Regions from separate parts of the Rhizobium sp. IY2 genome, predicted to be linked through region 4. Evidence: predicted binding sites of a transcription regulator. Region 4 holds the regulator's gene; each other region holds the start of a gene.
What was found. Region 4 encodes PhoB, which activates phosphate uptake and scavenging genes when phosphate is short. Its sites were predicted from a motif close to TGTCATNNANCTGTCAT; they were not measured.
Positions count from the first base shown of each region.

Region 1 (7,159 bases), on a different contig from region 4:
CTGCTGACGCTCGCCGAACTCGGTTATGCCGATTACGACGGCAAGTTCTTCACCCTGACACCGAAGATCCTGCGGCTTGGCCATGCCTATCTCGCGGCGACGCCGCTGCCGGCGCTGCTGCAACCGCATCTCGATCTTCTCTCCGAAAAGGCCGGCCAGAGTGCCTCGGCCTCGGTGCTCGACGGCACCGAAATCGTCTATGTCGCCCGCGCCTCGCAGCGCCGCGTCATGTCGATCAATTTGACCCCCGGAAGCCGCCTGCCCGCCTACTGCGCCTCGATGGGCCGGGTGCTGCTTGCGGCCCTTTCCGAGAGCGAGGCGCGCGCCATCCTGGCCCGCAGCGAGCTGAAGAAGAACACTGTGAATACCAGAACCGATCCGGAGGAGCTCATCACAGAATTCCGCCGTGTGCGCGCCGAGGGCTACGCCATCATCGATCAGGAGCTGGAGATCGGTCTCTGCTCCATTGCCGTGCCCATCGACAACGACCGCGGCGAAACCGTCGCGGCGATCAATATCGGGGCGCCGGCCGCTCTCGTGCCGGCCGCGGAGATGAAGGAGCGGTATCTGCCGCTGCTGAAGGAAACGCAGACCGCATTGCGACCATTACTGCGGCGGTGACGGCAAGCAGTTCCAGCAAAAGTCCGCAGCGGTTTTGCGTCCGGAATACGTAAAGAAACAGATGGAGCGGCCCCGAACAGGGGCCGCTCGCAATCGTCAATGCGTCAGGTCGAGCGCGGCTGTGAGGTCGCCCATCGGCGGCCGATCATTGTTGCGCAGCGCCTTGTCGCGGGCGAGGATGCCGGGCAGCACCGGCAAATCATAGCGCGCGGTGATGAAGCGGATGATCGAGGTCGTGTCGTACTGGGTGTGATCGACCATGCCGCTCTTGGCGAAGGGCGAGATGATGAAGGCCGGAATGCGGTTGCCCGGGCCCCAGCGATCGGCCTTCGGCGGCGCGACGTGATCCCAGAAGCCGCCATTCTCGTCATAGGTGACGATGACGAGCATATGGCTCCATTGCGGGCTCTTCTCGAGGTGGGAGACGATATCGGCAAGATGCTGGTCGCCGCTCGACACGTCGGCATAACCGCCATGTTCGTTGAGGTTGCCCTGCGGTTTGTAGAAGGAGACCGCGGGCAGCTTGCCATCGTCGATATCCCTGAGGAAGGCTTCGCCGCCAAGACCGCCATCCCTCAGATGTTCGGCGCGCGCCGGCGTGCCTGGCGCGAAATTGGCGAAATAGTTGAACGGCTGGTGGTGGAACTGGAAGTTCGGCACCGGCGTGGCGTTCTTGCCGTCGAGGGCTGCCTGCCAGGCGCCGCTATACCATGCCCAGCTGACGCCCTTCAGCGACAGCAGGTCGCCGATGGTGATTTCATGCTGCGGAGGCAGCGTCGTTGCGGCGGTGGGATCGGCATAGGCCGGATCGCCGTCCTTGGCCGGCGGATTGGCGCTCGGCTGGTAGGGCGGCTGCATGGTGTTGACGGCGTAGAAGTCGGGGGTCAGCGTGCCGTCGGAGACGAATTTCGGGGCGCCCTCCAGCGCCGACTTCGGGCCGTTTTCCGCCACAACAAGCGACGTGCCGTCCGCATCGACCTTGGCAATGGTCGGCTTTGCCGGGTTCTTGTCGGCGTCGGGATAATAGGGCGTGCAGGCGCAGACCAGCGCGAAATGATTGAGGAAGGAACCGCCGAAGGCGCCCTGGAAGAAGTTGTCGGCAATGACGTATTTCTTGGCGACCTGCCACATCGGCAGGACGGAGCCGTCGTAGTGCCCCATGACGAGGCTGCCGGAATCGGCCCAGGCGACGAATTTGTCGTTCTTGCCGCCGTCGATCTGCATCTGCTCCTGGTAGAAGCGGTGCCAGAGATCGCGGGTGATGACCGAAGGCGACTGCGCAAAACCGTTGGGATCGTCGATCTCAAAGGTGGCGTTGGCAAGATGGGCCGACTGCGCCTCGGTGACGGCAGGCGTCACGCCTTTGGCGGTGAGGCCGCCCCAGGCGGGCGGCAGTTCGGATAGCGGCTGGCCGTCGCGGTCGAGCTGGCGGGCGTGATCGACGGTCGCGTTCGAGAGCCCGTCGACGCCGGGAAAGCTGCCGTAGAGATTATCGAAGCTGCGGTTTTCGGCATAGATGACGACGACATTGTCGATCTTGTCGTAACCGGCGGGCGTCGCATGGGCTGCCGTTGTGATCGCAAACGGCACGATGGCCGATCCGGCGAGACAGATGGAATGGAGGGTCTTCAGTCTTTTCACGTCAGTTCCTCATGGCTAGGGGGCGTTGGCTAGAGGGAGCGGAGAACGCTCGGGGGCGTCCAAACGCTATTCCGGCCGTCTATCAACTTTGTGACATCGGGGGTTGGCGTGATGCCGCAGGCGATAGCCGTCATCAATTTGTTGCAACCAGGTTCGATCATGGAGCAAACCAGTCTTAAGCTATTGGAATCCTTATCATGGCAATCAAGACCATCTGGCTTGTGCGGTCCGGCCTGGCGGTGAGCATGGGTGCTGTGGCGCTCTGTCTTGCCAGTCTTCCGCTGCGGCAAAGCAGCGCGGCGACCACGGCCGGCCTGCATCCCGGCCCGATGTCGCGCGCCGAGGCCTTTGCCCGAGCCGAAACGCTCACCGCGCTCGGCCGCAAGATATTCTCGGATGCCTCGCTGTCGGCCTCGGGGCTCCAGGCCTGCGCGTCCTGCCATGATCCGGCTCACGCCTTCGGTCCGGCATCGGCCACACCGGTCGAAATCGGCGGCCAGCATATGGACCGGCCGGGGCTGCGCGCCGTGCCGACGCTGCGCTACCTCCAGGCGGTACCCACCTTCACCGAGCATTATTACGATTCCGAGGACGAGGGCGACGAAAGCGTCGACAATGGCCCGACCGGCGGCCTGACCTGGGACGGCCGTGTCGACCACGGCGCCGATCAGGCGAAGATCCCGTTGCTTTCGCCCTTCGAGATGGGAAACAAGGATGCGGCCGAAGTGGTGGCAAAGCTGCAGAAGGCAGCCTATGCCGATGACATCGAGGCGGCATTCGGCGAGACGGTGTTCGACAATCCCGACGATGCCTTCGACGCCGCCGCCGAGGCGCTCGCCACCTTCGAACAGAGCGGCCCGGATTTTTATCCCTATTCCAGCCGCTACGACGCCTTTCTCGCCGGCAAGGCGACGCTGACAGCGCAGGAGCTACGGGGGCGGCAGCTGTTCGAGGATCCGGCCAAGGGCAACTGTTCGAGCTGTCATCTGAGCGAGCCTGCCAATGACGGCGAACCGCCGCAATTTTCCGATTTCGGCTTCCTCGGGCTCGCCGCTCCCCGCAATATGGCAATCCCGGCCAATAGCGATCCGAACTATCACGATCTCGGCCTCTGCGGCCCTCAGCGCACCGACTTTGCTGGACGCAGCGACTATTGCGGCCTGTTCCGCACCCCGACGCTGCGCAATGTCGCTCTGAAGAAGAGCTTCTTCCACAACGGCTATTTCCACTCGCTGCGCGACGTCGTCTCCTTCTATGCGACCCGCGACAGCGATCCCGGCCGGTGGTATCCGAAAAATTCAGATGGCACGGTCCGTAGATATGACGACCTGCCGCAAGCCTATTGGGACAATCTCAACCAGGACCCACCCTTCGGCCGGAAGTCCGGCGATGCGCCTGCCCTCACCGACCCCGAGATCGACGACATCGTCGCTTTCTTGGGAAGCCTGACGGATGCCGATCTGCTGCCCAAGTCGGCCGGGCATTAGGAATGACGTCTTTCTCAACAATAACAATCAAACCGTCGAAGCATCCCCACTTGATGTATCATGATTTCCGATATACATCATTTTATCGGAAATCATGGGGGAATGATGGAACGCTCGTTTTTGACGATTGCCGCCGGCGAAAATAACGATGCGATCCGCGCCCTTTCGGCGCCGGCGCGGATTGAGATTCTCAAGCTGCTCTGTGCCAAAGGGCCGATGAATATCAACGACATCGCACGCGCGCTTTCCCTCCCCCAATCCACCGTCGCAACCGGCATCCAGATTTTGGAGGACGCCCGGCTTGTCGATTCCCAGCTGGCGAAAGCCCGCAAGGGAAATCAGAAGATCTGCTCGGCGATCTACAGCGAAATTCTGATCAGCTTCGAGGAAAGTGCTGCCCAAAGGGCCAACAATATCATCGAAGTCGAGATGCCTGTGGGGTTGTACACCAGTTGCGACGTCCATGCGCCTTGCGGTCTTTGCTCGACCGAGAGCGTCATCGGTCCCCTCGATGTGCCCGACTATTTCCTCGATCCGCAGCGCATGCAGGCCGGGCTCGTCTGGTTCGGCCGGGGCTATGTGGAATATAAATTCCCCAACAACGCCAAGGTGTTGAACAAGGATATCCGCGCCATCGAGTTTTCGCTGGAGCTGTCGTCCGAGGTGCCCGGCACCAATCCGGACTGGCCCTCCGATATCACGCTCTGGGTCAACGGCATGGCGATCGGCACCTGGACATCGCCCGGCGATTACGGCGACAAGCGCGGCGCCTTCACGCCGGCATGGTGGAAGCTCGAGGGCTCGCAATATGGGATGATGAAGACCTGGCGCATCTCGACGCGCGGAACCTTCATCGACGGCATCGCCGCATCGAATGTCACGCTCAGCGATCTGGCGCTTGCCCAGCACTCCTCGATCCGGCTTAGGGTCGGCATCGCCGAGAATGCCGGCCATACCGGCGGCGTGAATATTTTCGGCCGCGGCTTCGGAAATCATGGACGCGATATCATCATGCGGCTGCATGTCTAAATTATAAATATCGGAAATCTTGATTTAAATATCACGCTTCTTTCCAGATTTGACAACCAAAAATGCACGACAACATACTGTAATAAAACAATTATTTCCGAAAATTGAATTAGTATGATTAAAACCGCAACTCGGTTGACAGAACGACATTCCTGATATCAAGTTAGAGGCAAGAAAACAAAAATTCTGATATATAAACGGGAGGATCCGTTGAAGACGAATGTCGTTGCCCACCGCGATTTCCGCGTCGCGACCATTGACGCCAGGCTCTACAGTTCATTTCTCGAACATCTCGGCAGAGCGATTTACGGCGGCATCTATGAGCCCGGACATCCCACAGCCGACGAGGACGGATTTCGCCGCGACGTGCTCGATCTTGTGCGTGAGCTCGACACGCCATATTGCCGTTATCCCGGCGGCAATTTCGTCTCGGCCTATAATTGGGAAGACGGCGTCGGCCCGCGTTCGGAGCGCCCGGTTCGCCTCGATCTTGCCTGGCGCACCCGCGAAGCCAACCAGATCGGCGTCAATGAATTCGTCGACTGGTGCAAGAAGGCCAACACCAAGCCGATGCTCGCCGTCAATCTCGGATCACGCGGCCTCGATGCCGCCCGCAATTTCCTGGAATATTGCAATCATCCCGGCGGCACCTACTGGTCGGATCTGCGCCGCAAGCACGGCTGGTCCAATCCGCACGATGTCAAATTGTGGTGCCTCGGCAACGAGATGGATGGGCCCTGGCAGGTCGGTCACAAATCGGCCTATGAATATGGCCGGCTGGCGGATGAGACGGCCAAAGCCATGCGCGGCTTCGACAAATCGCTCGAACTCGTGGTCTGCGGCTCGTCCAATTCCGATATGAAGACCTATCCCGAGTGGGAAGCTCAGGTTCTCGACCAGTGCTATGACAGCGCCGACCATATTTCGCTGCACATGTATTTTGCCAATCGCGAGAAAAATACGCTCAATTATCTCGCCCGCGCGACGAAACTCGACCGCTACATCACCACGATCGGCGGCGTGATCGACTACATCAAGGCGAAAAAACGCTCGAAGAAGACGATCGGCATTTCCTTCGACGAATGGAATGTCTGGTATCATTCCAACCAGCAGGACAAGGAGATCCTGGCGCGCGACGAATGGCCGGATGCGCCGCATCTCCTGGAAGATATCTATAATTTCGAAGACGTGCTGCAGGTCGGCGGCATTTTGAACACCTTCATCCGTCGCTCCGACCGGGTGCGCATCGCCTGCATCGCCCAACTCGTCAACGTCATCGCCCCTATTATGACCGAGGACGGCGGTGCGGCCTGGCGCCAGACGATCTATTATCCCTTCTACTACGCTTCCCGATATGGCCGCGGCTCGGCCCTGCAGCTGGTCGTCGACGGCCCGACCTATGACAGCGACGAAGAGAACGACGTCCCCTATCTCGACGTATCGGCCGTGCATTCCGAAGACGGTAGGCAGCTCACCTTCTTTGCCGTCAACCGTCATCCGAACGCGGCGCTCGATCTCGACGTGCGGCTGGAAGGTTTCGGAGCCGCCCGGGTGGTCGAGCAGGTGGAGATGACCCATGGCGACCTGGAAGCCGTCAATACGGCTGCGCGACCGAAGACGGTCGCTCCGGTCAATGTCGAGACTGCGAAGGTCGAGGATGGACGGGTGCGGGCAGCGCTGAAACCGCTGTCCTACAATGTCATCCGGCTGTCGGTGTGACAGCCGCCGCCGGGTAAGCCCGGCTGGAGATATTCGGCTCACTGCGAGGAGGCAGGCGGGTCGGAGGGATGGTTCACTGAGGCTCTGCCTCTGCGAACCGACAACCGCGACGTACCCATGCGTGCCTTTGCGGCCGCCGTGTCGTCGCTTTCTAGGGAGGAGTTCATGCAACAGTGGAAGAGGCTCGCATTTGGCGTCGCGCTGGCCGCACTCGGCCTGACAGCGGCGGCCAAGGCCGATGACTACACCTCCTTGCCGCGCAAGGAGACGCTCATCGTCGAAAATCCGGAAGGGACGATCAAAAATCCCGGCTGGTTCAACATCTGGGTCAATGGCGGCGGCGGCGTATCGACCGGCCTGCAGCAGCTGACCATGGATACGCTCTGGTATATCGACCCCGAACAAGGGCTTGGCGGCGCGACCTGGGACAATTCGCTGGCTGCCGACAAGCCGCAATATAATGCCGACTTCACCGAGATGACTGTGAAACTGCGCAAGGGGCTCTTCTGGAGCGACGGCGTGGAATTCACGGCAGACGACGTGGTCTATACCGTCAAGACGCAGATGGATCACCCCGGCATGGTCTGGAGTGCTGCCTTCTCGGTGCAGGTGGCAAGCGTCGAGGCGACCGACTCCTCGACTGTGGTGTTCAAGCTGAAGAA
Region 1 covers NZ_JBLKNU010000002.1:589,241-596,399, reverse strand. Annotated here, with positions in the region: gene ACMUVN_RS11450 (IclR family transcriptional regulator domain-containing protein) at 1-621, shown strand, start outside; gene ACMUVN_RS11445 (acid phosphatase) at 718-2,262, opposite strand; gene ACMUVN_RS11440 (cytochrome-c peroxidase) at 2,460-3,749, shown strand; gene ACMUVN_RS11435 (ArsR/SmtB family transcription factor) at 3,852-4,778, shown strand; gene ACMUVN_RS11430 (alpha-N-arabinofuranosidase) at 4,989-6,497, shown strand; gene ACMUVN_RS11425 (ABC transporter substrate-binding protein) at 6,663-7,159, shown strand, end outside.
Region 1: a site for PhoB is predicted at 2,391-2,407, ahead of ACMUVN_RS11445 (acid phosphatase). Genes of this name have one in related genera too.

Region 2 (7,159 bases), on a different contig from region 4:
CCTTCTTCTGCATGTAGCGGATCAGCCGCGCCAGCACGGCATGTTTCAGCACATCGGCAAAGTTGCCCGCGTGGTAGATATGGCGGTAGTTCATTTTCGCTGATGTCCGTATGAATTCGCGTCATGGCGAGCTTTTGTGGCTTTTGGCCGTGCAAGCCTTGGAATATACAAATGCCATGAACATTGCGACCCCCATCCACGCCAAATCAGAAAAGCCGGCCAATAGGGTGGGCCACACCGCCTGTCCGCATGACTGTCCCTCCACCTGTGCGCTGGAGGTCGATATATCAGAGGATGGCCGCATCGGCCGTGTGCGCGGCGCCAATGACCATTCCTACACGTCAGGCGTCATCTGCGCCAAGGTCGCCCGTTATGCCGAGCGGCTCTACCATCCCGACCGCCTGATGCATCCCTTGCGCCGCGCCGGCGCCAAGGGGGCAGGGCAGTGGCAGCAGATTTCCTGGGACGATGCGCTGGATGAGATCGCCGAAGCCTTTGTGAAGGCCGAGGCGAGGGACGGCAGCGAGGCGATCTGGCCCTATTTCTACGCTGGCACCATGGGCTGGGTGCAGCGCGATTCGATCGATCGTCTGCGTCATGCCAAGCGTTACTCCGGCTTCTTCTCCTCGATCTGCACCAACCCCGCCTGGACCGGCTTCACCATGGCGACCGGCACGCTGCGTGGTCCCGATCCGCGCGAGATGGGCCGCACCGATTGCGTCGTCATCTGGGGCACCAACGCGGTCTCGACGCAGGTCAATGTGATGACCCACGCCATCAAGTCGCGCAAGGAGCGCGGCGCCAAGATCGTCGTCATCGACATTTACGACAATCCGACGATGAAGCAGGCCGACATGGCGCTGATCGTCAGGCCGGGTACCGATGCAGCACTCGCGTGCGCTGTCATGCACATCGCCTTCCGCGACGGCCATGCCGACCGTGATTATATGGCGCGGTACGCCGACGATCCCGGGGGTCTCGAAGCGCATCTGAAAACCAGGACGCCGCAATGGGCCGCCGCCATCACCGGTCTTTCGGTCGAGGAGATCGAAGCCTTCGCCAGCCTCGTCGGCACCACGAAGAAGACCTTCTTCCGCCTGGGCTATGGCTTCACCCGCCAGCGCAACGGCGCGGTCGCCATGCATGCGGCCGCCTCGATCGCCACCGTTCTCGGCTCCTGGCAATATGAAGGCGGCGGCGCCTTCCATTCGAACAGCGATATTTTCCGCATGAACAGCGCCGAACTGACCGGCCGGTCGATGAAGGATGCCGATATCCGCATGCTCGACCAGTCGCAGATCGGCCGGGTGCTGACCGGTGATGCGGTGGCGCTCCGTCATCGCGGCCCGGTGACGGCGATGCTGATCCAGAACACCAATCCCGCCAACATCGCCCCCGAGCAGCGCCTCGTCAGACGCGGCTTTGCCCGCAACGACCTCTTCGTCGCCGTCCACGAGCAGTTCATGACCGAAACGGCTGAGATCGCCGATATCGTCATTCCGGCGACGATGTTCGTCGAGCATGACGATATCTACCGGGCCGGCGGCCAGAACCATATCCTGCTGGGGCCGAAGCTGGTCGAGCCGCCGCCGACCGTGCGCACCAATCTCTTCGTCATCGAGGAACTGGCCAAACGCCTCGGCGTCGCCGATCGTCCCGGCTTCGGCTTCACCGCCCGCGAGATGGTCGACCGCATCCTCGAATCGAGTGGCCTGCCGGATTATGAGCATTTCCTCGAACACAAATGGTTCGATCGCCAGCCCGCCTTCGAGGAGGCGCATTATCTGAACGGCTTTGCCCATCCGGATGGCAAGTTCCACTTTCGCCCGGACTGGATCAATCAGCCGGCGCCGAACAAGCCGCCGGCCGCCATCGGGGTGCTCGGGCCGCATGCCGAGCTTCCGGCCTTCCCTGATCAGGTCGATGTCATCGAAGTCGCCGATCCCGAGCATCCTTTCCGGCTGGCCACGTCGCCCGCCCGCAACTTCCTGAATTCGAGCTTCTCCGAGACCAAGACCTCTCGCCAAAAGGAAGGGCGCCCCGAGGTGATGATCAATCCCGCCGACGCCGAAGCCAATGGCATCGCCCATGGCGATCTCGTTCGCATTGGCAACAGCCGCGGCGATCTGCGCATCCACGCCCGCATCACCACCGAAGTGAAATCCGGCGTGCTGATCGCCGAGGGGCTTTGGCCGAACAAGGCGCATGTCGATGGCGAGGGCATCAATGTCTTGACCGGCGCCGACCCCGTCGCACCCTATGGCGGGGCGGCCGTTCACGACAACAAGGTCTGGCTTCGCAGGGACGCAGCATGATGCAGCCGACATCACGCGTGAAGATCGTCAGCGAAGAAATCCTGTCGAATGGCTGGACGCGGCTCTCCAGCTACCTGCTCGATTATATAGACCGCAAGGGCGCAACCCAGCGGTTGAAGCGGGAGGTCTACCACCGCACGCCCGCCGCCTGCATCCTGCTTTATGATCCCAGGCGCGACCTTGTCGTGCTCGTTCGCCAGTTCCGCCTCCCTGTTCATCTCAATGGCGATCCCGCCTGGACAATCGAGGTGCCGGCCGGCCTTCTCGATGATGATCATCCCGAGGCGGCGATCCGCCGCGAGGCGATGGAGGAGACCGGTTATCGGCTGCGCGACGCGCGCTTCCTGTTCAAATCCTATACCTCGCCGGGCGCCGTCACCGAGGTCGTCCACTTCTTCGCAGCCCTCATCGACACTGCCGACCGCGTGGCGGAAGGCGGCGGCCTGGACGAAGAGCACGAGGATATCGAGGTCCTCGAAGTCCCGCTCGACGCGGCCGCGGCAATGATCGAAACTGGCGAGATCTTCGATGCCAAGACGATCGTGCTGTTGCAATGGGCGCTGTTGAACAGGGGCAAACTTCGTTAGCGGGTAAGGCGATCGAGACCTGGTTCGTCAAGTTACTTCGGGCGGATCGACATGATCCGCGACCCGTTTAGTTTTCTCCGCGAACTCGCATCATCTGCTGAAAGGCGCGCTGCTTCAGTGCAGGTACCGCATTGATGATGCGCATTACGCCGCGCGTGACAGCGAGTTGAAGTCTGCCGACAATCGGCCGATGGACCAGGTCGCTGGCATCCATCTGCTTTTTCGATTCTCGGATCGCTTCGGTACTGTAGCGAAGCATCTCGACTTCGTAGGCATGTATGGCTTCGACAAGCGGTTTTCGCCCTTGGTTCGCTTCAACCAGCATGTGTCCGAGCAGTGCGGCATCGCGAAGCGCGGTATTGGCGCCCGCGCCTCGTCCTGGCGTCATCGTATGGACGGCGTCACCGAGCAGAGTGACATTCGAACTCGCCCAAGGCGTCAGCGGGACGGCGGTTCTCATCCTGATATCTTGGATCGTCGAGGGCTCCGTCATCTGAATGAGCGCATGTAAGTGCGGATGCCAGTCCCGGGTGAGTTTCAAGCCCAGTTCTCTCAATTGTTCGCCGCTCAGACCGGTCGGGTCCCGCGGCCAGTTCTGCCGAGCGCCCCATACCCCCCAACCGACGCTGTCCTCGTCGAGTGCTTCGACGAAGTCCGGCCAACGAGCAACAAAATCTGGGTCGCTTCTAGTGCCGGCGAACTCGAGCGAGTGAATGATTGCGCCGAAGCCCATCGGCGCCATGATCAGCGACATGCCTTGAAACATTTTGTCCGACAGCAGAGCTTTCGTCGCGACCGTCATCGGAATTTTGCCCCCGAGCGACACGATCCCCGTGTCTTCCAGACGCGCTTCCGGCAGACGTTGCTTGCGTACAGTCGAATTCGTGCCGTCAGCGCCCACCAGCACATCTCCCGTCGCGAGACTTCCATCCTGAAAGCAAGCTATGACCGACCCGTCGGCACTGTTTGTGTAACTTTGAAGCGTCTTCCCGAAGAAGACGTCGTCTTCAAGTCCTCTGAGTAGAACCCGCCTCAGCGCCTTTCGAATGACGTTCTTTTCACCGTCGAGAGCGTTCGGGCCTGCATCATCGATATCGAAGCTCAGGACTTCGCCCAGTTGTTCAGTGAGCATGTTGAAATAGCGTGGCGACCTGGCGCAGGTGGCGACATAGAGATCGTAGAGTTCGCCGGGGACACAGGCTTTTAGCGCGCGGCTTCCAGCCGGGCTGATGCCGACGCGATGACCACCACTGTCGGTGCTCGGCGCAAAGTCGCGCTCATATACCGCTATGCAAACCCCAGCCTGCTTAAGCAGATGTGCGAGTGCCAAACCGCCCGTCCCGGCGCCGATAATCAAAACCTTCATGGTGTTGGTCCTAGTCGAGTTTGGGGGCGATGGAGAATTTGGCGGCGATCTGTCTCAGCCACTCCTCTGTCCAGGTGATACGCTGGGCGCTGAGGTCCCCGACAATGCCACTGACCCAGGATAATTCGGCTGCGTGGATCGCTCGGAGATATTCCATCTCGAGAAGGAAGAGCCTTGGAACAGCCTGAGCTTCCTGCAAGACGTCGTCGATCCTGCGAAGTTCCGACTCGATGGCTTTTGCTCTGAGCTCAAGCTGGCTCGCCACATCATCAGGCGTAAGCAGCGGAAGAAATGACATCGCCGCGGGGAATTCCGGATATTCTCGCGTCAGGGTCGACAATATCGCCCGCATCCATTCAAGCGCGATTTCGCGGCCCTTCTCAGTTATCTCGTACACGGTTCGCTCTGGACGCTTGTCGTCCCGGACTGTTTTCCGCGGGATGATCAAGCCCTCGCGTTCGAGCCGCTGGATTGTTTGATAAAGGCTCGCCCTCTGCGTGACATTGATCACTTCGTCCTTGCCGCGCTCCTTAATGAGCCGCTGCATTCGGTAAGGATGCATTGGCTCTTCCATGAGCATTGCAAGGACGGCGAGCGCGACTGGAGAGCGTTTGATAGATGTCATAGTAATAATACTACTAGTTTATTTATAACTAGTCAATTCGAAGGCTCCAGGTCGCTGGATTCGAGACTCGCGCTGTTTGAAACGATGGTCGTGAATCCGCGCGGCGAGCGCATTCAACCAATTCCAAAGCGCAAGTTTCCGCTTTAAGGTGATCGCGCTCGAAATTTCATACGACTGTCACGAAGCGGTTTTATCCGCTGCGGCTTGTCAATCATCGGATGCGGTCAGGAGAAAGCCCATGTGGCTCAGCAATTTCACCCTCGTTCTCCCAAACGAGGTGGTGAGTGAAGGTGCCGTGCGTGTTGAGGATGGCGTCATCGCTGAGATCAGGCCGGAGCCGGTCGCCGCCGCTGCCGTCGATGGCGGCGGACGGCTGCTGATGCCCGGATTCGTCGATCTGCACGGCGACATGATCGAGCGCGAGATCGCCCCGCGGCCGAACGCGACGATGCCGATCGATTTCGGCATCCACGAACTCGACAAGAAGCTTGCCGCCGCCGGTGTCACGACCGCCTTTGCCGCCGTCTCTTTTGCGACCGAGAGCGTCTACGGCCATGTCCGTTCGCTGGAGACGACCTCGGCAGTGATCGAGGGCATCAACCGTCTGCGCGATGATCTGCTGATCGACCACCGCGTCCATGCCCGCTACGAAATCACCAATGTCGGTGCAGCCCCGGCACTCGAGCGTCTGCTGAATGCCGACCAGATCGACATGGTGTCGCTGACCGACCACACGCCGGGCCAGGGCCAATACAACAATCTGCAGAGCTACATCCTCAGCATTTCCGAGCGCCGCGCCATCTCAGAGGACATGGCGGCGGAGATCGTCGCCAAGCGCATCGCCATGCGCAACAATCCTGACATCGAGGCCAAGCTGAAGGAGATTGTCGCGCTGTCGCTGAAGCACAAGCTGTCGCTTGCCTCGCATGACGATGACAGCGTCGAAAAGGTCGCCGAAATGCATGATCTCGGCGTGACCATCAGCGAGTTTCCGGTCACGGCGCCTGCGGCGGAAGAGGCGCGCCGCCGTGGCCTCTGGACGCTGATGGGCGCGCCGAACGCGCTGCGCGGCCAGTCGATGTCGGGCAATCTCAGCGCCCTCGATGCCGCAAGGGCCGGCCTGCTCAGCGTCATCGCCGCCGATTATCATCCGGCCGCCTTCGTGCCCGGCATCTTCAAGCTTGCCGACATGGTGGAAGGCGGCCTGCCGGCAGCCGTTGCCATGGCGACCGGCAATGCGGCCCGTTCGGCCGGTCTGTCGGATCGTGGCGAGATCGCCCTTGGTCAGCGCGCCGATCTCGTCGTGGTCGAACCGGGCGATATCAACCGCATCCGCGCCACTTTCCGCGCCGGCCGCTTCGTCTACAGCGACGGCACGCTGCATCCGCTGCGGGCTTTGGCGGCTTAGCTGCACGTCTGAGCGTCGAAATAATCCCTCCACCACAGAATGACGAGATCCCGGCTAAGCTGGCTTTCTCGTCGACGGTACCCCGACTATCACATAACTCCGGAACAAGACGCCAACGATGCGGAGTCAAGATGTCATCTGAGCCGAGATTGCTGCACAAGGAGTGGGGGCTGCTGCCGTTCGTTTTAAGTGGAATCGCGACAATATGTGTAATTGTTGTGTCAATTTACTACGATAACCAATATGGTATCCCGAACGTCTATATAGGTGGCAAATATATACAATGCAAAAAATCGGCTGCTTCCTTATTGAATGCGATTATATTTGTATATAAGTATCCATGATTTGTTCTGATATTTATTTCTTTGATTTCTGTTGCTTTTTGTTATATATACGACAGGGGAATATTTGTTTTTGTTGTAATATATTTTGTAATATTCAACTATCCATTTGCTACGATATTGAGCGGATCCAAGATTGTTTTAAGTCAAGCTTCGGTAGAGACGCTGTGTGAGAGGGGAGGTTACGGCTCGGTCGCGATTCACCTTCCTCTATTGTTTTTGTCCTCTTACGTAATCATTGGAAATATTGTTCTGGTGGCCAAGCGATGGCTCAGAAGGAGAATCAAGAATACCTGATACCACAGGATGGAATCAGTTGGCTGACCTCTGTGATTATTTTGGGGTCATAGCGGCGGGCGCTGCTCAATTCTTTCCGAAAGCTCCGGTGTTCAGATCAGTAGGGAAGACCTGATAAAGTTACCGGCTTTCAGAAAATAGCGCAGCAATCTAAGCGCGGTCGCCGATCAGCGAAATCAGCTGTGCCTTGGGTGCGGCGGTCGAGGCCTCCGCGCCGACG
Region 2 covers NZ_JBLKNU010000003.1:187,877-195,035, forward strand. Annotated here, with positions in the region: gene ACMUVN_RS14565 (23S rRNA (adenine(2030)-N(6))-methyltransferase RlmJ) at 1-94, opposite strand, end outside; gene ACMUVN_RS14570 (molybdopterin oxidoreductase family protein) at 111-2,315, shown strand; gene ACMUVN_RS14575 (NUDIX domain-containing protein) at 2,312-2,902, shown strand; gene ACMUVN_RS14580 (FAD-dependent oxidoreductase) at 2,970-4,268, opposite strand; gene ACMUVN_RS14585 (PadR family transcriptional regulator) at 4,279-4,893, opposite strand; gene ACMUVN_RS14590 (alpha-D-ribose 1-methylphosphonate 5-triphosphate diphosphatase) at 5,132-6,301, shown strand; gene purN (phosphoribosylglycinamide formyltransferase) at 7,090-7,159, opposite strand, start outside.
Region 2: a site for PhoB is predicted at 5,058-5,074, ahead of ACMUVN_RS14590 (alpha-D-ribose 1-methylphosphonate 5-triphosphate diphosphatase). Genes of this name have one in related genera too.

Region 3 (7,159 bases), on a different contig from region 4:
CACGAAAGAGGTTGATGATGACGCGTGCGCCTTCGCCCGTCGCTTCAGCGGCGGCCAGCGCGTGAAAACGCTCCGTCGTGCCGCCATTGATGAGCCGCATCGAGGCCGGATCGGCTTCGATCACCTCGCCGAAGGGTGCGAAGGCGGATTTGGTGAGCGGGCGGATCTCGAGAAATTCGGACATGGCTTCACTCGCCTTGGGCATGCCAGTAACGGACAGCGTCGATCGCGGAAAGAAGTTCCGGCAGCGTGCGATACGTCGCCTCCCAGATTTCGGAGGGATTGAGATCGAAGACGTCCTCGAGAATGCGATTGCCCGTGCCACAGATTTTCGTCCATGGCAGGTCGGGATGCTCGGTCGCAAATTCTGGATGTGTGACGAGCAGGCGGGACGCCGCAGCGCCGATGGTGAAGTGGCAGAAGGCAACCGCCTTGAAGGTGAGCTTGTCCCCGGCGAACGCCGCCTCATCCATTCCGCCGACGAAAGACAGCGCTTCGGATGCTGCCTCATACATCTCGTTGAGATAATCGATAGCGCGCCGCTCTTTCATTCAGCCTCCGGCAGCATCGATGTCAGCCGTAGCAGCGCGATCCGCTCGACCTGCGCCGTCGCGGTCGCAAATTCCTCGTCCCGATCGTTGCCGATGCGAGTTTCGAAAGCCGACAGGATGTCGTCTTTGCCGAGCCCCTTGACGGCGATGATGAAGGGAAAGCCGAATTTTTCGACATAGGCCGAATTGAGTTCGGTGAAGCGGCCGTGTTCGGCCGGGCTCAGCCGGTCGAGACCGGCGCCGGCCTGCTCCTTCCGGCTGTCTTCGGTGAGTTCGCCTGCTATGGCGAGGCGCCCGGCAAGATCGGGATGAGCCAGCAGCACGCCGAGACGCTCCTCTCGGCTTGCCGCCCGGAAGACGGCCACAAGGGCCGCATGCACGCCTGATGCCGTCAGCGGCGCCGGCAGGTGGCCGGCGTCATAGGCGCGCTCGGCAATAAAAGGCGAATGTTCGAAGACGCCGCCGAAGCGGGAGACAAAATCCTCGCGCGACATCATCAGAGCGCATCCGGCTGATGATGCTTGTGCCAGTGCTCGGCGATCTCGATGCGGCGCGGAATCCAGACCTTGTCGTGCTTCAGCACATATTCGATGAACCGCTTCAGTGCCGCCGCCCGGCCCGGGCGCCCGACGAGACGGCAATGCAGGCCGACCGACATCATCTTCGGGCTGCCCGCCTTGCCTTCCTCATAAAGCGTATCGAAGGCATCCTTCAGATAGGTGAAGAACTGATCGCCGGCGTTGAAGCCCTGCGGCGTCGCAAACCGCATGTCGTTGGTTTCGAGCGTATAGGGGATGATCAAGAAGGGTTTCCCGTCGACGCCCTTCACCCAATAAGGCAGGTCGTCGGCATAGGAATCGGAGGAATAGAGAAAACCGCCCTCCTCCTGCACCAGCCGAAGCGTATTGTCGGAAGGCTTGCCCTGATACATGCCGTAAGGCCGCTCACCGGTGAGTTCGGTGTGCAGCCGCACGGCTTCGAGGATATGCTTGCGCTCCAGATCTTCAGGAAAATCCTTGTATTCCAGCCAGCGGTAGCCGTGGCTGGCAATTTCCCAACCGGCCTCCTTCATCGCGGCGACGGCCTCTGGGTTGCGGGCCATTGCCAGCGTCACGCCGTAGACGGTCGCCTGCACCTTGAGATCGGTGAACATCCGCCAAAGCCGCCAGAAGCCGGCACGCGAACCATACTCGTAGATCGATTCCATGTTGAGGTTGCGCTGCCCAGGCCAGGCGGCTGCGCCGACGATTTCCGACAGCAGGTTTTCGGAAGCCGGATCGCCGTCAAGGATCGAACTCTCGCCGCCCTCCTCGTAGTTGATGACGAACTGCACGGCGACGCGTGCCTCGTCCGGCCATTTCGGATCGGGCGTCAGACGCCCATAACCGACAAGATTGCGCGGATAGGTCTCGGATACCATCAAATCACCTTCTGAAAAGACGGGGAACGGTAGCATCCGCAGCCGGAATGTCGAGACGGAAACTGCGCAACGGGACTTTCCCATTACGGAACAAGTCTTTAGCCTGGATATTCAGGCGATCTTGCGCGCGCTGACCTTGCCCATCGGATGCAGCGAATGAACGCGGAAAGGGCCGCCGGTGCCCTCCTCGATCATCAGCGCCACGTTGGAAACCGTGACCGGCTCGCATAGCACAGGCTCGAAGATCGTCTGCAGCGCCGGCTCGATCCGCGGCATGTCGATCGCGTTGACAGGGCCTGTCACCGGCATATGAAAGCGGAACTCCTCCATCACGTAAGGGCTACCCCAGCGATGCAGATTGGCAAATTGCGTCGCCGACAGCCCGTCCGGATCGCTGCGTTCGATCTCGGCCTCGCTCAGCGGCGCGCGGAAACGATCGAATTCCTGCACGATCGCCGAGGCGAGATACTGGATCTGCTCGCAGGGAATACTCGGCAGCAGGCTGTAGAAATTGCCGAGCCGGGCGACTTCGATACGCGGAATCTGGAAGGGAACGAAGGTCCCGGAAAAACGCATCAGATCGCGCAGGAGTTGCGCTTCCGACATCTCGTGAGACAAGTGAAATGGCGCCTTCAAAACGCCGTGAAAACCATAGCGCCGCGGCACGGCGGTATGGAAGGCGATCTCGTGAATGCCGAGACCACGAACGGCCGGAGGCTCCACCATATCGCCCGAAAACACGTTGCGGCCAAGCCAATTGGCGGCCACGAGCGATAGCGGGTCGCTCGCCGGGGGCGTGAAGCAAATGGCATAGCGCATGCAATTTCCTCCATCAAGGAAGTGAGCGCCGCTGCCTTCAGGCGCTGTCGATGCGCAAGCAGATAGGTGATTTGCATGACAGAATAACGAAACGCAGCGGCGCCTAATTCACGTTTAACGTGAAGCCGCCGCGATGTGGCTTGAAATTGCGAAACTTTCCGGCAACAAAAATCCGCAATCTGTATCGCCTGCGATTGCTATCGCCGCCTCCGCCAGTCGGTGCGCCAGGCCGAAGCTGACCTTGAAGCCGCCGGTCAGCGCGATCAGGCGTGGGTGATCGGGGTGGCGGCCGATCATCGGATCCCGGTCGGTCGCCTTCGGGCGAAGCCCCGCCCAGCGCTCGACGACCGGGGCGTCGCGAAGGCTTGGCACGACCACCCGCGCCGTCTCGATCAGCATGTCGAGCTGGGCGTCGGTCGACATGGGATCGTCAAAGCGGTTCTCACTGGTGCTGCCGATCGCCACGTGCCCGCCTTCATGCGCGACGACATAGAGCCCGTCGAGAAAGATCGTCGGCAGCGACGGGTCGATATCGGCTTTCAACAGAGCCGCCTGCCCTTTGACCGGCTGGCCGAGCGGCTGCTTCAGCCCGGGCGTCAGCTCCTGCAACAGCGGAAAGGACTGATAGCCGGCGGCCAGGATGCAGCGGCTGAAAGCCAAGCTTTCGCCGCCTATTTCGGCCGTGCCGCGATCGGGATCAAGGCCTGCAACCCTGGCATGTTCGATGATGCGCACATGTCTTGCCTGCCGCAGGAAGGCAACAAGCGCCGCGATCAGCAACCGCGGCGCAACGCGCGCGGCGAGCGTGTCGTGCACGAAGCCGCTCTCGCCGGCGGACGCCTCGATCCAGCCATCGACTGGCGGACTGTCGAGCACATGCCAGTGGAAGCGGCGCTCGCCCGCCCGCCAATGGCGCTCGGCGTCTTCGAAATGGCCGCGCGCTATGCGGTTGAGATGCGGCTTCGGCAACGGGATCAGCCGCCCCGACCTGGTATAACCGGCGGAAAGCCCGGTCATTGCTTCGAGCGCTGCGATTTCGGCTTCGAGTAGGACCAGCGCATCGAACTGGAACTGCTTCTTTTCAGACCACCGATCCGGCATATGCGGCATCAGCGCGCCGAGCAGGCCGCCGCTTGCGCCTTCGCCCAATCTGCCGGCGTCAGCAATAAGGGTACGGATGCCCCGGCGCTCGGCGTGGACGGCCGCCCAGAGACCCATGATGCCGCCGCCGACGATCAGCAATTCCGAGGATGATTGACCTGAGACCTGCTGCGGATTATCGGCTTTTTCCATGACAGACGTGAACCCCAATCAGATTGGCGCAGGCGCGCCGCAGCCGCTCGAATGGCGCGACGGCGATATGCCCTATTCCACCGCCTTTGGCGATCATTTTTATTGCCAGACGGATGGCCGGCTGGAATGCGGCCACGTCTTCCTCGCCGGCAACGGCCTGCCGGCGCGCTGGAACGGGCGGCAGGAATTCGTGATCGGCGAGCTCGGCTTCGGCACCGGCCTGAACTTCGCCGAGACCTGGCGGCAGTGGAAGCTCCACCGTGCCGGCGGCCAGCACCTGCATTTCATCTCCTTCGAGCTCCATCCGATGCGTGGCGAAGAGATCGGCCGGGCGCTGTCGCATTGGCCGGAGATCGATAGCGAGCGCGAGGCGCTGACGGCGGCCTGGCCGCAGACGCCTGCTGGAACCGTCTCGCTCGATCTCGATCCTCAGACGCGGCTCAGCGTCGTCTGCGGCCGCGCGCTCGACGGTGTCGCCGCGGCAAAGCCCGGCTTCGACGCCTGGTATCTCGACGGCTTCGCCCCGTCACGCAACGGCGACATGTGGTCGGAGGAACTGATGCGGCTCGTCTGCGAGAAAAGTGCCGCCGGCGGCACGTTCGCCACCTATGCGGCGGCCGGCTTCGTGCGCCGCAACCTCATTGCCGCCGGTTTTGCCGTCGAGCGCCGCCAAGGCTTCGCCGGCAAGCGCGAAATGCTCTGCGGTATCAAGGCGTCCCCGGGTCAGCGCGCGGATTAATAGCTGCTGCGCTCCGGCTGCCGCTCGCTCGTTCCGAGCCATTGCCGGATTTTCTCTTCCAACAATTCAGGGCTGATCGGCTTCGACATGTAATCGTCCATGCCGGCGTCGAGGCAAAGCTCGCGGTCGCTTTCGAGCGCATGGGCGGTGACCCCGATGATCGGCACGCGGTGCCCCTGGCCCTTTTCCCTTTCGCGGATCGTCTGGGTCGCCTGATGGCCGTTCATGACGGGCATGGAGACATCCATCATGATGATGCGCGGCGTATGCCGCTCCCAGGCAGCGACCGCCTCCTCACCATTCTCGACGACGAGGAAGGAAAGACCCGTTCCCTGCAGGATCTGCGTGAAGACGATCTGGTTGACCTCGTTGTCTTCGGCAACGAGCACGTCGACGAATTCGGCCGCCCGCTTCTGCGGCGCGGGTGCCGGCGGCTTTGCCGGTGCCGCCGTGTCCCTCTGCAGCCGGGCAATCTCGGCCTCGGAGGCCTGCTTGACGCGGCTGGCGCGCACCACTTCGACGACGGTGTTGCGCAGCACGTTGGCGCGCGCCGGCTTCATCAGATGCGCGTGGCCGTTGAGCGCCGCGAATTCCTTTTCCGTGCCGGAAATATCCATCGACGTCAGGAAGATGATCGGCAATTCGAAAAAGCGGGGATCGGCGCGGAGCCGGCGCGCGACATCGGCGCCGTTCATATCGGGCATGTGATAGTCGAGCACCACGGCATCGACGGCAATGCCGAGATCGGCCGCCGCCTCGAGGATCGCAAGGCCGGTACCGCCGCCTTCGGCGGCCACGCCGTCGAAACCCCAGAGAGCAAGCTGCTCGGTCAGAATGCGCCGGTTCACGTCATTGTCGTCGACGACGAGGACGCGCGCGCCCTGCACGTTGATCGGCAACGGCTTCGGTTCGATGCGGGCGGCCGCCACCGCAAACGGCAGATTGACGGTGAAGACCGAACCCTTGTTGCCTTCGCTTTCGACGTTGAGATACCCGCCGAAAAGGTCGACGAGCCCGGCAGTGATCGCAAGGCCGAGGCCCGTTCCCTCATGCCGGCGGGTCGAGGAGGCGTCCACCTGCGAAAACTTGTCGAAGATCGATTCGAGCTTCTCCGGCGGGATGCCGATACCGGTATCCTCGATGCGGATGCTCGCCATGATCTCACCGCCGTCGGCGGCCTGAAAGCCGAGATCGACGAAGACGTGGCCACGCTCGGTGAACTTGACGGCGTTGCCAACGAGATTGGTGACGATCTGACGGAAACGCCCGGCATCGCCGATCACGGCGGCAGGCAGGTCGGGTGCGGCCCGCACCAGCAGCTCGATGTTCTTCTCGGCGGCATGCGAAGACAAGAGTGTCGCCACGTCCTCCACAGCTTCGGTGATATCGAAAGCGGCCTTGCGCAGTTTCATCTGTCCGGCATCGATCTTCGAGAAGTCGAGGATGTCATTGATAATCGTCAGCAGCGCATTGCCCGATTTGACGATGATGTCGACGAAAGTCTTCTGGCGCGTGTCGAGATTCGTCTTGGCAAGCAGTTCCGCCATGCCAAGCACGCCGTTCATCGGCGTGCGGATCTCGTGGCTCATATTGGCGAGGAATTCGGATTTGGCGCGGTCGGCGGCTTCGGCGCGCGACAGCAGCTGCCGCAGTTCCTCCTCACGGCTCTTCAGCTCGGTGACGTCGGTGAAGAGCGCCACCCAATGCTGCCCCTCGCTGACCGTCGCCTCCATGTTGACCCAGCGTTCCCCGGCGACATGGAAGACGGTGGAAATCGGCTGCCGCGCCGCAATATTGGCGCGCCAGCCCTGCAGGATCTCGGCCGCCGCATCATGGAAATCGCCGCGCGCCGCGCAGAAATCGAAGAGCCCGAGCCAGCTCACGCCTGGCTCGATATAGGGGGCCGGAATGCGCAGGATCTCTGAAAGCGCTTCGTTGGATAGCTTGATGATGCCGTCCTGGACGATGGCGATCCCCTGCGACATGGCGCGCGTTGCATCGCGCATCATCTCGCCGACCTGCTCCAGCGCCGCACGCGCCTCGTGGATTTCCTTTTCCCGTTCGCGCACCGCCGAAATATCGGCATAAGAAAGCAGGATGCGGTCGTGGGAGAGGCGGCGGCTGTCGAAGATGACGGATTTGCTGCCCGCCCAGCCGAGTTCGATCGGCTCCGGCTCATCTGTCTCGAACAGGTGCTTGCGGAAGGCGTAGATTTCCTCCGGCGTCTGCGTGCCGTCGTAGCGACCGAGCTCGTAATTGCGGCGGATGACGTCGATGAAGTGGCGACCGTCGAAGCGATCGTCGAGCGGCAGATCCCAGATGCTGTAGAATTCGTCG
Region 3 covers NZ_JBLKNU010000001.1:109,356-116,514, reverse strand. Annotated here, with positions in the region: gene ACMUVN_RS00515 (ureidoglycolate lyase) at 1-184, opposite strand, end outside; gene ACMUVN_RS00510 (DUF86 domain-containing protein) at 189-551, opposite strand; gene uraD (2-oxo-4-hydroxy-4-carboxy-5-ureidoimidazoline decarboxylase) at 548-1,048, opposite strand; gene puuE (allantoinase PuuE) at 1,048-1,971, opposite strand; gene ACMUVN_RS00495 (DUF1045 domain-containing protein) at 2,083-2,790, opposite strand; gene ACMUVN_RS00490 (NAD(P)/FAD-dependent oxidoreductase) at 2,905-4,083, opposite strand; gene mnmD (tRNA (5-methylaminomethyl-2-thiouridine)(34)-methyltransferase MnmD) at 4,082-4,822, shown strand; gene ACMUVN_RS00480 (response regulator) at 4,819-7,159, opposite strand, start outside.
Region 3: a site for PhoB is predicted at 2,866-2,882, ahead of ACMUVN_RS00495 (DUF1045 domain-containing protein). Genes of this name have one in related genera too.

Region 4 (7,159 bases):
CCGCGATCTGGGCTGTTCTTCCCGCCCTCATCGTCCTCTGCGTCTGGCTCTCCGTCAGCCCCGGCATCATCCAGTCCTCGGTTCGCAGCGCCTTCCCTGCTGACGTCAAGGCTCAGGCCTCGGTCGAGCAGGATCTTGGTTATTCGATGGTGGCGACGGTCGCCCGCGGCCTGACGATGCTGACTTCGGATGAAGCCGCGGCAGTCGCCAACGATCCGGCCGCCCTGCAGGCCAAGCTCCTCGAAAAGGGCGTGCCACTCGCCGGCCAGCCGCAGCCCTACATGGTCGATGCCGCCAAGACGCTGAACGCCAAGAGCATGACGAGCCGCCTCGCCATGACCGCGATCGTCTTCATTCTGGCTGTATCAGGCGCCTTCTATGCGCTGCGTTCCATCGCCCCGCGCTTCCGCGCCCGCAACCGGGTCGAGCGCGTCATGCTCTGGGGCCTGCTGCTGGCCTCCTCGATCGCCATCCTGACGACGATCGGCATCGTGCTTTCGATGCTGTCGGAAGCCGCCCGCTTCTTTGCCGTGGTTCCCGCCGCCGACTTCTTCTTCGGTACCGTCTGGGATCCGCGCTTTGCCGGCGCCGGCAGCTCGTCCTTCGGTCAGTTCGGCCTGATCCCGCTGCTGCTCGGCACGGTTTACATCGGCCTGGTCGCTATGCTGGTCGCCGTGCCGGTCGGCCTCTTTGCCGCCATCTACATGGCCGAATACGCCTCGCCGAAGGTGCGCGGGGTCGCCAAGCCGCTTCTCGAAGTGCTCGCCGGCATTCCGACGATCGTCTACGGCTTCTTCGCGCTCGTCACCGTCGGCCCATTCCTGCGCGATTTCTCCGCCCAGATCAGCGGTCTTCTGTCCGGCAGCTATTCGAATTTCATCCAGGCGCAGAGCGTTCTGACGGCCGGCATCGTCATGGGCATCATGCTGATCCCCTACGTCTCCTCGCTGTCGGACGACATCATCACCGCCGTGCCGCGGGCCCTGCGTGACGGTTCGCTCGGTCTCGGCGCCACCCGCTCCGAAACCATCAAGAAAGTCGTCTTGCCCGCAGCCCTTCCCGGCATCGTCGGCGCATTGCTGATGACCGCCTCACGCGCCATCGGCGAAACCATGATCGTCGTGCTGGCCGCCGGTGTTGCCGCCCGCATCCAGATCAACCCCTTCGAGCCGATGACGACGGTGACCGTCAAGATCGTCAACCAGCTGACCGGTGACCTCGAGTTCACCTCGCCGCAGACCCTGGTTGCCTTTGCCCTTGGCATCACGCTGTTCTGCATCACGCTTTGCCTCAACATCTATGCGCTCTACATCGTGCGCAAATACCGGGAGCAGTACGAATGACGGATATTGTTTCTCCCGCCGGCGTCACCGTTTCCAAGGCGCCACCGCGCCGCGATATCGGCATCAAGCGCCGCTATGCCGCCGAGCGCCGGTTCCAGGCCTATGGCATCGCCGCCATCACCTTCGGTCTCGTCTTCCTCTTCATCCTGCTGTGGACGGTGATCGGCAAGGGCTACACCGCCTTCCAGCAGACGGCGATCACCCTGCCGATCGAATTCTCGGAGAAGACGATCGACCCGAACAACAAGCGTGCGACCGACCCTTCGGTGCTGATCGCCGCCAACTATCCGGTTCTCCTGCGCGACGCGATCGTCAAGCAACTGAACATCAATGCCGCAAGCCGCCCTGATGTGCGCGATGCCTCGGCCATGCTGTCGAAGAGCGCCCCGATCCAGCTGCGCGACATGGTCATGTCAGACCCGTCGATCATCGGCAAGACGGTCAATGTCACGGTGCTTGCCGACGCCAATGTCGACAGCGCCAACAAGGGCCAGATCGATCTTTCGGTCGATGAGAAGAACCGCAAGGTCAACGACAAGCAGGTTGGCTGGATGAACGAGCTGAAGGCGAGCGGCGCTCTTCACAAGCAGTTCAACACCGGCCTCTTCGTCAACGGCAACTCCAGCCGTCCGGAGGCCGCAGGCCTTGGCGTCGCCCTCATCGGCTCGCTCTACCTGATGCTGATCGTGCTGGTGCTGTCGCTGCCGATCGGCGTCGCCGCCTCGATCTATCTCGAGGAGTTTGCGCCGAAGAACAAGCTGACGGACCTGATCGAGGTCAACATCAACAACCTCGCCGCGGTTCCCTCGATCGTCTACGGTCTGCTCGGTCTGTCCGTCTTCATCAACTTCATCGGCCTGCCGCGCTCGGCGTCGCTGGTCGGCGGCCTGGTGCTGACGCTGATGACCCTGCCGACGATCATCATCGCCACGCGTGCCGCTCTTCGCGCCGTGCCGCCGTCGATCCGCGCCGCAGCCCTCGGCCTCGGCGCTTCCAAGATGCAGATGGTGTTCCACCACGTTCTGCCGCTCGCCATGCCCGGCATCCTCACCGGCACGATCATCGGCCTGGCGCATGCGCTCGGCGAAACCGCGCCGCTGCTCCTGATCGGCATGGTCGCCTTCGTCGCCAACGCGCCGACGACGCCGCTCGATCCCTCGACGGCTCTGCCCGTACAGGTCTATATGTGGGCCAACGAGGCCGAACGTGCCTTCGTCGAGCGTACTTCGGGTGCCATCATCGTTCTGCTCCTGTTCCTGATCGTCATGAACATGGGCGCCATCCTCTTGCGTCGTCGCTTCGAGCGCCGCTGGTAAACGGAGTTAAACATCATGAACATGTTGACGGAAGCTGCAGTTGAAAAGGCGCTGGATCACAAGATGAGCAACGTCCCGTATAAGATGATCGGAAAGGATGTCTCGGTTTACTACGGCGAAAAGCGCGCGCTTTTCGATGTGAACCTGAACATCCGCGAAAACACCGTAACCGCCCTGATCGGCCCGTCCGGCTGCGGCAAGTCGACCTTCCTGCGGAGCCTCAACCGCATGAACGACACGATCGACGGCTGCCGCGTCACCGGCAAGATCACGCTCGACACCGACGATATCTATGATCCGGATATCGACGTCGTCGAACTTCGCGCCCGCGTCGGCATGGTCTTCCAGAAGCCGAACCCGTTTCCGAAGACGATCTACGAAAACGTCTCCTACGGCCCGCGCATCCATGGCCTGGCCAAGTCGAAGGCCGATCTCGACCAGATCGTCGAGACCAGCCTGCAGCGCGCCGGCCTCTGGAACGAGGTCAAGGACCGCGTGCATGAATCCGGCACCGGCCTGTCCGGCGGTCAGCAGCAGCGCCTCTGCATTGCCCGTGCCGTCGCCGTCAGCCCTGAGGTCATCCTGATGGACGAGCCCTGCTCGGCGCTCGACCCGATCGCCACCGCCAAGGTCGAGGAACTGATCCACGAGCTGCGCGAGAACTACACGATCGTCATCGTTACCCACTCCATGCAGCAGGCCGCGCGCGTCTCGCAGCGCACCGCCATGTTCCACCTCGGCAATCTCGTCGAGGAGAACGACACCGACAAGATGTTCACCAATCCGGACGATCCGCGCACCCAGGATTACATCATGGGTCGCTTCGGCTGATCCTGGCGTCACCAAGCCTTTCCGTTATTCGAGGATAAAGCCCCATGGCATCGACACATATTTATTCTGCCTATGATGATGATCTGAAGTTCCTGTCCAGGCGGATTTCCGAAATGGGCGGCCTGGCCGAGCAGATGGTCGCCGAAGCCGTGCGGGCGCTGGTCAACGGCGATACCGCGCTGGCGCAGAAGGTCATCTCCGACGATGTGATCCTCGATCACGCCGAACGCGAAATCGGCGACAAGGCGATCGTCACCATCGCCCGCCGTCAGCCGATGGCCGCGGACCTGCGCGAAATCATGGGCTCGATCCGCATCGCCGCCGATCTCGAACGCGTCGGCGACCTCGGCAAGAACACCGCCAAACGCGTCATCGCCGTCCAAAGCACCGGCGTTCCCCGCAAGCTCGCCCGCGGCCTCGAGCATCTCTCCGAACTGGCGCTCGTCCAGCTCAAGGAAGTGCTCGATGTCTACACCAATCGCTCCGCCGACAAGGCGAACGCGATCCGCGAACGCGACAACGAGATCGACGCGATGTACACCTCGCTGTTTCGCGAGCTCCTGACCTACATGATGGAAGATCCGCGCAACATCACCAGCTGCACGCATCTTCTCTTCTGCGCCAAGAACATCGAGCGCATCGGCGACCACGCCACCAACATCGCCGAGACGATCTTTTACATGGCGACAGGTGCGCAGCCGGAAGGCGATCGTCCAAAAGACGACAGCGCCAACACCGTCGGCGCGGTAACCGAATAACCGCCCGGGCCGGACGGCCGGGCTAGAAGCTTGCGTGCGCGCCCATCCGGGGCGCGCAAAGAGGTCGCAGCCAATTCTGAATTTGCGCAGGGTGCATTGCTTGAACCATCCCCGGTTCAAGGATCATGCGCGAGGAGACCGACACGCATGATCCCGAGAGTTGCAGTTGTTGAAGACGAGGAAGCCCTGAGCGTGCTTCTTCGCTACAATCTCGAAGCGGAAGGCTTCGAGGTCGATACCATCCTTCGTGGCGACGAAGCCGAAATGCGGCTTCAGGAGCGCACGCCCGATCTGCTCATCCTCGATTGGATGCTGCCTGGCGTCTCCGGCATCGAACTCTGCCGGCGCCTGCGCATGCGGCCGGAAACCGAGCGCCTGCCGATCATCATGCTGACGGCGCGCGGCGAAGAGAGCGAGCGCGTCCGCGGGCTTTCGACGGGGGCCGACGATTATGTCGTCAAGCCCTTCTCGACCCCCGAGCTCGTTGCCCGCGTCAAGGCGATGCTGCGCCGCGCCCGTCCCGAGGTGCTGTCGACGGTGCTGAAATGCGGCGATATCGAACTCGACCGCGAAACCCACCGGGTCCATCGCAAGACCCGCGAAGTCCGCCTCGGCCCCACCGAATTCCGCCTGCTGGAATTCCTGATGTCGTCGCCGGGCCGGGTCTTCTCCCGCTCGCAGCTTCTCGACGGTGTCTGGGGCCACGATATCTATGTCGACGAACGCACGGTCGACGTCCATGTCGGCCGCCTGCGCAAGGCGCTGAATTTCTCCAACATGCAGGACGTCATCCGCACCGTCCGCGGTGCCGGTTATTCGATGGAAGCCTGAGGGCCTCCATTCTGATTGCTGACAACGTCGCTCGAGCTAGCGTCTGCCCCTCACTCTAACCCTCTCCCCGTAAACCGGGGCGAGGGCACGTGCCCTGCGAGAGGTCAGCGGGGAACGGAGAGGTCGCGGCATATCCCCTTCGCCCCGCAAGCGGGGAGAAGGTGCCGGCAGGCGGATGAGGGGTAGCCATCCGCGCGAACCAATAACTACAAAAAAACGGGCCAGTCGGCCCGTTTCTCTTGTCCGGCGATGTTACCCGCTCAGCTGGCCCGCGCTGCTGCCCGGCGGCGTTCGTTGACCGGCTGGTAGGCAAGCTTCTGGTGATAGCTGCAATAGGGCGAATTGTCGGGGGATTCGCAGCCGCAGAAGTGGAAGTCGTCCTTCAGCGGATCGCCGACCGGCCACTTGCAGGTGCGTTCGGTCAGTTCCGTCAGGCCGAGGCGTCGGGAAATCGGAACGACCACGTTGCCTCTCGGCACGTATTCCATTTCCTCGATCGTTTCGATCTCGATCTCTTCCTTCAGCATCGTCGCGCCCTGCTGGCGGGTAACGGTGCGAGTGGCGACCCGTGAGGCGTAGTTCGGCGCGCGCGGCGCAGAAGTATTGCGTTTCGGCGTTCGGGCGGCATTGGCGGTACCGCCGGCCTTGGCACGGCCGGGGAGGCTCAGCCGATGCACCTTGCCGATGACCGCGTTTCTGCTGACGCCACCAAGTTGTGCCGCGATCTGGCTGGCGCTCAGTCCTTCGGCCCAGAGCTTCTTGAGTTTCTCGACCCGCTCGTCTGTCCAGTTCATGCCCTGTCTCCACCTTTTGCGTTGGTGATGGCAGAATCCCTCACCGTTGTCCCGGAAGGCTCCGAAACAAGAAACGCTTGATCAATTTTGGTGACTAGTTCCGCCGCATGCAGTCTAGTAATTGAACTTTAACCTAGTGTGAGGCTGACTCCGTGACAAGAGTCGCATGAATCCGGATGAATCGAATTTCAAGTTTTCCCCAACTTGCTGCCCCGGCGTGGCATTTCTGCAATAATGCCTGTTGAGGACGGATAATGCTGCTGTACAAGCTTGCTGCATGCGCTAAGGGCGCAGTTTTGTTGACATTGCAGCGCGAAAAGGAAATAGTGCCAGTCGCCGCCGCAAGGCGGCATTTTTGATTTTTCGGGCCTGGTTTTCTTAGCCGGAGTCCGGAGCTTGATAACATCGATGGGAGATCGCGCTATGGCTGAAGCCGCGCCGCTTTATGACACCTATTCTCGTGCCCCGTTGCGGTTCGAGCGAGGCGAGGGCGTGTGGCTGATCACCGAAAGCGGCGAGCGATATCTCGATTTCGGCGCCGGCGTCGCCGTCACTTCGGTCGGCCACAGCAATCCGCATGTGGTCGGTGCGCTGAAGGAGCAGGCCGACAAGGTCTGGCATCTCTCCAACATCTATGAGATCCCCGGTCAGGAGCGTCTGGCCAAACGGCTGACCGACGCCACCTTCGCCGACAAGGTGTTCTTCACCAATTCGGGCGCCGAGGCGCTCGAATGCGCGATCAAGACGGCGCGCCGTTATCAGTATTCCAAGGGTCATCCCGAGCGCTTCCATATCATCACCTTCGAGGGCGCCTTTCACGGCCGGACGCTGGCGACGATCGCCGCCGGCGGCCAGGAGAAATATCTTGAGGGCTTCGGCCCCAAGGCGCCCGGTTTCGATCAGGTGGCTTTCGGCGACATCGAAGCGGTGCGCGCCGCGATCACCGATGCCACGGCCGGAATTCTCATCGAGCCGGTGCAGGGCGAGGGCGGCGTGCGTCCGGCCACCCCCGAATTCATGAAGGCGCTGCGCCAGATCTGCGACGAAAATGGCCTGCTGCTGATCCTCGACGAGGTCCAGACCGGTGTCGGGCGCACCGGCAGGCTCTTCGCCCATGAATGGTCGGGCGTCACCCCCGACATCATGGCGGTCGCCAAGGGCATCGGCGGCGGTTTCCCGCTCGGCGCCTGCCTTGCCACATCAGAGGCTGCCTCCGGCATGAAGGCCGGCACGCACGGCTCGACCTATGGCGGCAATCCGCTCGCCATGGCCGTCGGCAGCGCCGT
Region 4 covers NZ_JBLKNU010000011.1:91,206-98,364, reverse strand. Annotated here, with positions in the region: gene pstC (phosphate ABC transporter permease subunit PstC) at 1-1,343, shown strand, start outside; gene pstA (phosphate ABC transporter permease PstA) at 1,340-2,659, shown strand; gene pstB (phosphate ABC transporter ATP-binding protein PstB) at 2,675-3,490, shown strand; gene phoU (phosphate signaling complex protein PhoU) at 3,535-4,248, shown strand; gene phoB (phosphate regulon transcriptional regulator PhoB) at 4,396-5,079, shown strand; gene ACMUVN_RS26910 (GcrA family cell cycle regulator) at 5,340-5,873, opposite strand; gene ACMUVN_RS26905 (aspartate aminotransferase family protein) at 6,297-7,159, shown strand, end outside.